DNA from 3 places in the Brevibacillus sp. 1238 genome. Region 2 is predicted to be linked to each of the others. Evidence: riboswitches for the same ligand, from Rfam matches in the RefSeq annotation. Region 2 holds a riboswitch; each other region holds the start of a gene.
The links. Region 2 has a riboswitch for cyclic di-AMP ahead of M2298_RS18455 (CAP domain-containing protein). Riboswitches for the same ligand answer to the same signal wherever they lie in the genome.
Positions count from the first base shown of each region.

Region 1 (3,249 bases), on a different contig from region 2:
GACTCCCGCCATGATGGTCGTCTTCGCCAAAGGCAGTTGCACCTTCATCAACTTTTGCCATCTCGATGAGCCGAAAGCATCCGCTGCTTCTGCAAGCTCCGGCGGAACCTGACGTATGCCGAGATTCGTAAATCGGACGATCGGCGGCAGCGCAAAGATAACGGAAGCAATGACCCCTGGTACTTCGCCCAGTCCAAAAAAGAAAATGGCCGGGATCAAGTAAACGAATGCTGGCATCGTCTGCATCAAATCTAGCAACGGCATGACCAGCTTCGTGAAAGTATCGCTTCGCGCGCAGGCAATACCCGCAGGAATCCCTACAGTGATGGACAACAGGGCAGAAGCAATAACCAAGCCGAGCGTTTCGACCGTTTCATCCCAGTACCCCAGATTGGCAATGAGAAACAGCCCAAGCAATGTGAAAAACATCGAAGATCGCCCGCCAAATACCCAGGCCAGCGCCCCGAACAGCAAAATGAGAATAACAGACGGTATCGCAGCCAAAACCTCGGTAAAGTACGTGACCATTCCCGAAATGATGATCGCGATCGGATCGAACAAAATGCCTTTGTGCTGACCGAGCGCCTCAACGATTCGTTCCACCCACTCACCGATCGGCAACTTAGGCACGGAATCCATGGGGCATCACCTCTGCTCCCTGCTGCGGATTGACCTTGCCGACAAGCCCGCCGAGCACCGCTCCCTTGACAATGACGCCCAACAGACGCCGCTCCTCACCCACGACAGCAATCGGAACGTGCAAATCTGCCATCAGAGGAAACAGGCTGTTCAGACGGGCATCTGGCCCCACGCTGGGGATATCTTTTTTCATGATGGCTTCAAGCGACTCGCCCGTATTGATCGCAAGCGAAACGTCATAGGCGGTAACAAGCCCAAGCAATGCCCGCTTTTTGTCTACGATGTACAGACTGGATACCCCGTTGTCCATCATGAGCTGGAGGGCCACCCTCGCACCTTTGTCAGGAGTAATCGCTTCTGCCCTTTTCATCACGTGTTTTGCCACCAGCACTTTGGACAAGTCTGCATCCTCAACGAATTTTTTCACGAATTCATCCGCAGGATCGGTCATGATTTCTTCGGGACGCCCGACCTGGATGAAGCGACCGTCTTTCATCAGGGCGATCCGGTCACCGAGCCGCAATGCCTCATGCAGATCGTGAGTAATGAACAAAATAGTCTTTTTCATCGTTAGCTGAAGCTCTAGCAGCTCATCCTGCATGTCTTTTCGAATCAGCGGATCAAGGGCACTGAACGCTTCGTCCATCAGCAAAATGTCGGGATTGTTGGCGAGCGCCCGGGCCAGGCCGACCCTCTGCCTCATTCCGCCGCTCAATTGATCAGGGAAGGCATTTTCCCACTCGGAAAGCCCGACGAGCGCAAGCGCTTCGCGTGCTTTTTCTTGCCTCAATCCATGCGGTACTTGCTGAATCTCCAAACCGAATTCGATGTTTTCCCGTACCGTTCGCTGTGGGAAGAGCGCGAAATTTTGAAAAACCATGCCGAGCTTTCTCCTGCGTACCTCGCGCAAATGAGCCGGCTTCATACCAATGAGTTCTTCGCCATCGATCTGAACGCTCCCAGTGGTTGGCTCAATCAGGCGGTTGCAAAGTCGGATCAAGGTAGATTTGCCGCTGCCTGACAGCCCCATAATGACGAAAATTTCGCCCTCTGCTACCGAGAAGCTGATCTGGTTCACACCGATCGATTGCCCTGTCTCTTTAAAAATTTGCTCCTTTGTCCATCCTTGCTCCAACAGCTTTAACGCTGCCTGCGGCTGCTTGCCAAACACTTTCGTCAATTGCCTGACTGTCATTTTGGGCATGAGCCTTTCCTCCCTTTCTTGTTTTCCCAAATGAAAAAACCTGCGAAGTTCCGCTTCCAACCGGACGAACCACCTGCAGACGCTGCCGCTTGTGTACGCTCGATTTTTGCAGAACTAACGCAGGCTTACCTAATACCTGGCGCCCCTGTGCAAAAGGCTCCCTGTACGCTGTCTTCCTGATTTCGCTGTTCGTTTTTTGGTTTCATGCACCGGGTTTATGCTGAAATTCATTTGCCGCCCGCCATCCTCGCACATCGACATGCACGCGTATGACAAAAGCCACACATGAAAATCGCCATAAAAAATAGACCTATTTCATCCTTTTTCTCAAGAACAAAGGTCCCAAAGAAAAAGTCTGAAATGGCCTATAAACGCGCCCGAAGAGGACCGCTCCTCTTTTTTCGCATCATTGCCCAGACTTCATCGCTTCATGAACCTTCCCTGCTTTGGCCGACGAGGTTAGCTGACGGGTAGGATGGCAGAGAAGACTTATCTCATCCCTCCTGATTGCTCAGGATTAACCCCAAAAGATTGGTTCCCCCGCTTCCGGGTTGCCCCGGAACTAGGCCGTATGAAATGTTTGAATCAGATTCGGTAATGTGATTTGATTATACGCCTGCTGCCAATTATTGTGAATGCTCGCTTCTGCCTGCTTGCCTCATGCTTGATCGTTCTTTATTTATATCCTGACATTAGCTATCGGTTGCTCACCAATGAAAGCTATTTCGCCTGCTTTCCAGCTTACACGCAAATGCTCACCAGTACAGAATCATCGTAAGCAAACCGCTCGCTAATATCGGTGACCACTTCCCATTCCTCTTCCCCGACGCGAATCGAGTAAATCAGCTCCCGGCCCTGAAACTGGACGTGAGCGACCTTGCCCATGATCCCGTCCGCGCCTTGTTGCCAGGTGGACAGCTTCAACTGGTCCGGGCGAACAGGCAATACTTGCTGATCGAAAAAAGCGGAAAAATCACGCGAAACGGTGATCGGCAACGATGACGCTCCCTGTTTTTCCAGCAAAAAGGTGTTCGCGGCAGCCCAGTTCCCTTTTAAAAAGTTGGCTCTGCCGACAAACTTGGCGACAAACGGCGACTCCGGGGCGTAGTAAATGTCGTGCGGAGTGCCTGCCTGCTCAACTCTGCCGCCCTTCATCACGACAATGCGATCAGCCATGGCCAGTGCCTCGGATTGATCGTGCGTCACATAGACAATCGACGTACCCAGTTCGCGGTGAATGAACTGGATTTCTTTTCGCATCTGCATGCGCAGCTCGGCGTCCAGACTGCTCAACGGTTCGTCCATCAGCAACAAGGTCGGATTGAACACGATGGCGCGCGCCAGCGCCACACGCTGCTTTTGCCCACCGGAAAGCTGACTGGGGAACCGCTCCTCCATACCGCCCA
Region 1 covers NZ_JARXWC010000013.1:115,801-119,049, forward strand. Annotated here, with positions in the region: gene M2298_RS23285 (ABC transporter permease) at 1-639, opposite strand, end outside; gene M2298_RS23290 (quaternary amine ABC transporter ATP-binding protein) at 623-1,843, opposite strand; cyclic di-AMP (ydaO/yuaA leader) riboswitch at 2,276-2,422, opposite strand; gene M2298_RS23295 (ABC transporter ATP-binding protein) at 2,585-3,249, opposite strand, start outside.
Region 1: it holds a riboswitch for cyclic di-AMP, as region 2 does, so the genes downstream of both, M2298_RS23290 (quaternary amine ABC transporter ATP-binding protein) here and M2298_RS18455 (CAP domain-containing protein) in region 2, are expected to answer to the same signal.

Region 2 (3,249 bases):
GTGGTCGGCGGGAAGTCAGACCCTGTAGCAGCGGCAGCCGCAGCGCTGAAAGACCTGGAGCATATTCTCAGCAAGTAAAAGCGCAGCTCCTAAACGGCAACAGCCCTGAGCAAGCTTCGTCTGTTTTCCAGCGATCGGCAGGCATGTATTTGCTGCTTTCACGCGCATACTACCGATGTACCACAAACTATCCAAATAGCGGCGAGGGGGCCATACGATGAAGCAATCATCTGATGTCAATGCCGAACTGCAACAAGTTTCTGCCTATCCGACCAAACAGAAGATGAACCAAAAGGATGTCGCTCTGTTTGACGAGCAGAAAGGTTGCGGCTGCACCCCCGAAGCGAAAAACGCGGCAAATACGGAGCAAGGCTAGCTCCACACGAGAAAAGCCGGGTCTCTTTGTGCGAAGAGAAACCCGGCTTTCGTGTGAAACGATTGTTTTATCCGATAAATTCTTGAACCCAGTAGCCGTTCGTGTATCCGACACCGATTTTGGTAAAGGCCGGGTTCATAATGTTTTTGCGGTGGCCATCACTGTTCATCCATTGCGTCATGACTTCTTCAGGGCTGCGTTGACCCATGGCGATGTTCTCGCCCGCAGCCATATAAGAGATGCCAAACTGCTTCATCATGTCAAATGGCGAACCGTACGTAGGGCTTGTATGGTCGAAGTAGTTGTTGTTCGACATGTCCGCTGCTTTTGCAAGTGCCACTTTGGACAAAGAAGCGTCCATCGTCACGGGAGCCAGTCCTGCTTTGGCGCGTTCCTGATTGACGAGATCAGCGACTTGCTTGGCAAAATCTCCTATTTTAGCCTGGTCAGCTTGTCCGGTTGGAGCCGCAGGTGTAGTTGCAACTGGTTGCGCAGGTGCTTGCGGTGCTGTTTGCACTGGTTTTTGTACGGGCTTTTGCACTGGCTGCTGCTGAACAGGTACTTGCTTTACTGGTGGAACAACAACCTGATTTTGCTGGGCATTGGATGCAAAAGGCAATTGTCCCGCATATGGAATCCATTGATAGGAAAATTGATATGGTGTACTGTTACCGTTTTTCAACGGGCAGTTTGCGGAAGTTGCAGCAGAAGCAGAAGTAGTAAATCCGGTCAAGGCCAAGCCCAATCCCAGAGTCATGGCGATGGCAGTAGCTCCAAAACGTTTCATATTCACATCGTCTCCTTTTTTTGGCCTACGAGGTTAGTTGTCGGATTCGGGTTGAGGAAACAACCCTACGCTCCTTCGAGCGATTCACCCCATAGCGGGTTTTGTTGACCCGCGTAAAAGATCCCCCGCACTTCCATTCGTGAGGAAGTTTCGGCGTATTGGTTTGGCATGACCCAGAATATCAGACCATCCCGCCCGAAATAAAGGAGTAATATCTGCCAATCTGCTGGAAACGTTGGTGCTAGTGCGTTTATTTCGCTTCGTCTTCGTCGTCCTTCCACGCTGTCAATCCGCCGAGCAGCGCTTTTGCCTCATATCCGTGCTCGCGCAGCAAAGCTGCCGCTTTTTGGGCTTTATTTCCCGTTGTGCATACAGTGATGATCTGTCTTTCTTTGACGGCCCGTTCTGTTTCTTCATCTAATAGTTTGGCGCCCTGCGCAAGCATGTGCACGTATGGAACATTTCGCGTGTCAGCGAATTTGCTTTCCACACTGCCTGTCTGAAATTTGGCTTCGTCGCGAACATCAAGGAACAAAATCGGAGTACCCTTTTCCAAAAGTTGCTTGATTTCTTGCTTTGTATACACTTCTTTTGACATGAATCATCCCTCCAGAACCTTAGTGTATCAGGTGAGAAACGGGCCGTGTAGCATCTAAATAGTTGATTATAGCGTATTTGTATGATAGAATGATAGTATTACTTGAATAATTAAGCCTAATTCATCGAGGTGCATAATGATGCTGATGGATAACGTTTTTGGATTCCCGATTCACACTGGCGCGGTCATCGGAGCCGCAAGGATGGGAGAGAGGAAGGGCTTTCGTCGTTTTAGGTTTTCAAAAAGTTTTGGTTTTAACATGGCAGTTCCGTCCTATGACACTTTCATATTGTCGAAGTAGAATAAATTCACATATCATGAAGGCGTATTGCAATCAGATGTTGGAGTATTTCTTCATGATATGTGAGCTTTATTTGCCTCGGTAAATATGACTGCATATTCAAATTGACTTTTGGAGGTTTTTTTACATGCAATCGAACGGAACAGTTAAATGGTTTAACGCAGAAAAAGGTTATGGCTTTATTCAAGTAGAAGGCGGAGACGACGTTTTCGTACACTACAGCGCAATCCAAGGTGACGGCTTCAAAACTTTGGAAGAAGGTCAACGCGTTCAGTTCAACATCGTAACTGGCAACCGTGGCCCACAAGCTGAGAACGTAACAAAACTGTAAACCTCCTTTATAAAAGAAACTGTCCTGAGTGGGCAGTTTCTTTTTTGTGTCTGCGGGAACGAATTACAGAAACGGATTGTTTACATAAGCTCCTTTGGTAGCCATGACGAGCAAATTCGTCGCCATGAATTTCGGTGTGTACGGCATGTCGTGTTCGAACCACAGGTCGTGGAAAAAGCAGTCGCCACTTTTGGCAAAGTAGACGTACTGGTCAACAACGCTGGCGTCAGTACGGATCAAAAGCTGGAACAGTTCGACGTGGAGCAGTGGAACAAAGTGATGAGCATCAACTTGACAGGCTGCATGCTCGGGATGAAATACGCGGTGCCAGAAATGAAGAAAGCGGGCGGCGGCTCCGTCATTCACATCTCGTCCATCGCTGGCTTGGTTGCCCTGAACTACACGAATGCGTATACGGCGGCAAAAGGGGCGCTTCGCTCGCTTGCCAAAGCGTCTGCTGTCGAGCTGGCTCCAGACAACATCCGCGTCAATTCCGTTCACCCGGGAATTATCGTGACGCCGATGATCCAGGAAACGCTCGATCACGGGGCTGGACAAATGTTTGAAAGGGGAACGCCGTTGCCGCGATTGGGCAAACCGGAAGATATCGCTTATGGTGTCCTGTATCTCGCTTCTGATGAATCCAGCTTCGTAACAGGTACAGAATTGGTCATTGACGGCGGTTGGACAGCCCGATAACGATAACGAAAAGACAAGGCGTTGGGAGATGCATCCCGGCGTCTTTTTTCTCTACCCATACACGCTTGTTCTCCCGTATAATCGAGAATGCTGTCTTTCAAGCAAGAACGGGGAGGGAACAAGATGGAAGAATGGTTGGAATCGCTGCAAAAGGCCG
Region 2 covers NZ_JARXWC010000008.1:39,200-42,448, forward strand. Annotated here, with positions in the region: gene M2298_RS18445 (homoserine dehydrogenase) at 1-78, shown strand, start outside; gene M2298_RS18450 (hypothetical protein) at 218-376, shown strand; gene M2298_RS18455 (CAP domain-containing protein) at 444-1,163, opposite strand; cyclic di-AMP (ydaO/yuaA leader) riboswitch at 1,171-1,329, opposite strand; gene M2298_RS18460 (rhodanese-like domain-containing protein) at 1,414-1,761, opposite strand; gene M2298_RS18465 (cold-shock protein) at 2,190-2,393, shown strand; gene M2298_RS18470 (SDR family oxidoreductase) at 2,544-3,092, shown strand; gene M2298_RS18475 (phosphotransferase family protein) at 3,216-3,249, shown strand, end outside.

Region 3 (3,249 bases), on a different contig from region 2:
AGGTCGCTTTTCGTGGTGGAAGGGAGGGACAGCTTCAAGGAGTAGGCTTTTGACGGCCTGTGGTAAATCGTGTTGCCGCTCGCGTCCTTCACGACCATCCGGTACATGACGTCTTCTGGCAACTGCTTCTCCAGCTCCTGGCGCTCGATCGGGTCCTTGAAGTTGCTGGAGCGCAGCAGTTGGTTGACCCGGACCTTTTCTGCCGCATCCTTTTCTGCCTGGTACTGGTTGTGACGGTCGTTTTTCAACTGGTCGATGATGATGTCCTGAAAAACGAACTTGAACAGCAAGATGTTGAGCGTAATCAACGCGATAAAAGAAAGAAACAGTTTTTTGCGGAGGCTCATCTAAAGCTTCTCCCCGATGAATACGTAGCCCGTCCCCCACTGAGTTTTGATGAATTGCCGCTCTGTTTCCAGCTTCTCGCGCAAGTTTTTGATGTGTACCGTCACCGTATTGAGCGAGCCGTAGCCATAGCCCCAGACGCGGTCGTAAATTTGTTCCCGCGTGAAGACGATACCCGCATTTTCAGCGAGAAAAGTCAGCAGTTGAAACTCTTTCGTGGACAACTCGATCTTTTGGTTGTTGACGTAGACGGAATACGTTTCTTTATGGATTTCCAAATCCTTGAACTTCAAAACCGTGATCGGGGAACCGGAGGCGTCTTTTTCCGGCTGCTCCTCGGTATGCTTGCGGATGCGCTCGTAGCGGCGCAGATGGGCGCGTATGCGGGCGAGCAGTTCTTCCGTGTCAAACGGCTTCGTAATGTAATCATCGGCCCCGATTTCAAAACCGACTACTTTGTCTACGGCCTTGCTTTTGGCGCTGAGAAACAAAATAGGCAAGTCCCATTCGCGACGGATTTGCGAGCACAGCTCGTAGCCGCTCATGTTAGGCATCATGATATCGAGCAGAATGAGATTAGGCCGCTCTCCCTGGCTGAGCAGGGCAAGTGCATCCTCGCCATTTTCCGCAGAGGAGACCTGAAAGCCTTCGTTTTCCAAAATATCTTCAAGCAGTTCAATAATCTCCTGATTGTCGTCAACGATTAAAATGTGATCTTTCACCGGAATTACCCCCAGTTACTTCTATTAATAAGTGAACAAGTATCATGGCAAAAAAGAATCAGCCTTGTCTATCATAACATGCTTTCACAGAATAGGAACAAGTATCCCTTCATTCATGCTTATTTCCTTATAAGTAAGGGCACCTATTTAGACCTGGTACTAAATTTCGTCAGAAAAAGCCAGAGACGATTGTCCCTGGCTCTTATGTTTTTGCCGAACTACTTCTTTTTTGGTTGATTTTCCGGCAACGATGCAGCTTGCACCGCGTTTTCCTTTTTCGGAGTGTCCGCCTTTGCTTCCAGAACAGGCGAGCTGATGCGCTTGGCACCAACAAAACGCTTGCTCCAGTAGTACGGGTCGTTCAACTTGGTGTTGACGACTCCGCGGCCGGATTCCGAATGCACGAATGTGCCGTCCCCGATGTAGATGCCCACGTGAGAGATGCTTCGTCCGTTTGTATTAAAGAACACAAGATCTCCTGGTTGCAAGTCTTTCCGTGCAACTTCTGTACCGTACTCATATTGAGAGGCAGAATTGTGCGGCAGGTCTACACCTAACGCGTCAAATACGTAGCGTGTGAAACCGGAGCAGTCAAAGCCTTTTTTGGATGTGCCTGAAGATTTGTAAGGAACGCCGTACAGATCATCGACAACCTCTTCGAGTGTCGTGTTCTCCGCCGCATGTGCAGCGCCCGCTCCCATAGCAAGCAATCCAGCCATAAATAAAGATAGTACCACCTTGCGCAAAAGAAACTGCTCCTTTCGTGAGCCTACGAAGTTAGCTGAAGGGTTCGGTCGAAAGGACGCCCTAAGTTGCCTAACGCAACTATTCACCCCAAAAAACTGGTTCCCCCGTTTCCGACATGCGGAATTCGGCTATTTTTCGATGTTTTTTTACACGCACTCTACGAAGATTCGCTGCTTGTCCGATTTTTCCTTTTTTTTGACTGCTTGTTCATATTTTTGTCACAAAATCCTGTCTAAAGGTGTAACGTTTTGTTTCGACATTGCAAGAGCGGTTGGAATGGGGCGAAAACAGGCTCGTCCGATTATGGCAGGAAGTGCTCTCCGTCCAAGGACGGAGGGAAAAACCAACCGCACGCCCGTTATGGAAAGCCTATCCGGGGGGCTACAATAAGGGCATAAGTTAGCAAGCACCACATGCACAAGAGAATAGGAGGTAAGCGAGCAATGAGTGAACGGTCTGGAAAGGTTTTGCTCGGGCTGGTTCTCTTGCTAATCGGCGGGTTGGTTCTGCTGGATCAAATCGGAATCGACTTCGGTGACCTGATCGGGATTTTGATTCCCGGGGTCATCATGCTGTACGGCGCTCGAAAGATTATGGGACAATCCGGTTCGCGTTTCTGGGGAATCGTGATCTTCCTCTTCGGGTTCCTGATGCTGATTGGCAAGCTCCATCTGCTGTTCCACGGCTTACTGGCCATTGGTGTGATTTATCTGGGGTATCGCTTACTGCGCCCCAGTCATGTCCCCAAAGAAGCGCCACCTGCCTGGGAGCGTCAGTGGGCCCAAAAAGTATTGAAAGAAGACGCGCTGGACGCCTGGGAAAAAGATGTGACCCGTCGCCAGCCATAGAGTTGCTCAAGTCGCGAGAGCTTTTGGATGAAATAACACGATGTGATATGATGAGGAGGAAATAAACATGAGTATTTTTAAACGTTTGCGTGACCTGACAGTAGCTTCGGTGAATGACGCTTTGGATTCCATGGAAGATCCGGTAGTGATGCTGAATCAATACATGCGAGATATGGAAGTGGAAATCGGACAAGTCGAAGTGGCTGTCGCCCGTCAGGTAGCACTGGAAAAGAAATTCCGCCAACAACTGGATGAAGCGAACACACTGATCGACAAACGCGATCGTCAAGTGAAGCTCGCTCTGACAGAAGGGGAAGATGAACTTGCTCGCCGTGCACTTGCAGACAAAAAGCAATACGAGGCGCGTGCAGCAGAGTATGAGACACTGTACTTGGCAGCATCCGAGGCAGCTACGCAAATGCGCGAGAAGCTGGCTGAGCTGAAGGAAGAGTTCTATAAAATGCGTGCGAAAAAATTCACGCTGATGGCTCGGGCACAGGTAGCTCGTACACAAAAGCAAGTGAATCATGCCGTAGTGGGAATCGGAAATCAGTCCGCAGGCCGCGGCTTTGCTCGCATGGAGGAAA
Region 3 covers NZ_JARXWC010000011.1:48,039-51,287, reverse strand. Annotated here, with positions in the region: gene M2298_RS21365 (sensor histidine kinase) at 1-347, opposite strand, end outside; gene M2298_RS21360 (response regulator transcription factor) at 348-1,067, opposite strand; gene M2298_RS21355 (C40 family peptidase) at 1,286-1,813, opposite strand; cyclic di-AMP (ydaO/yuaA leader) riboswitch at 1,818-1,954, opposite strand; gene M2298_RS21350 (LiaF transmembrane domain-containing protein) at 2,258-2,662, shown strand; gene M2298_RS21345 (PspA/IM30 family protein) at 2,730-3,249, shown strand, end outside.
Region 3: it holds a riboswitch for cyclic di-AMP, as region 2 does, so the genes downstream of both, M2298_RS21355 (C40 family peptidase) here and M2298_RS18455 (CAP domain-containing protein) in region 2, are expected to answer to the same signal.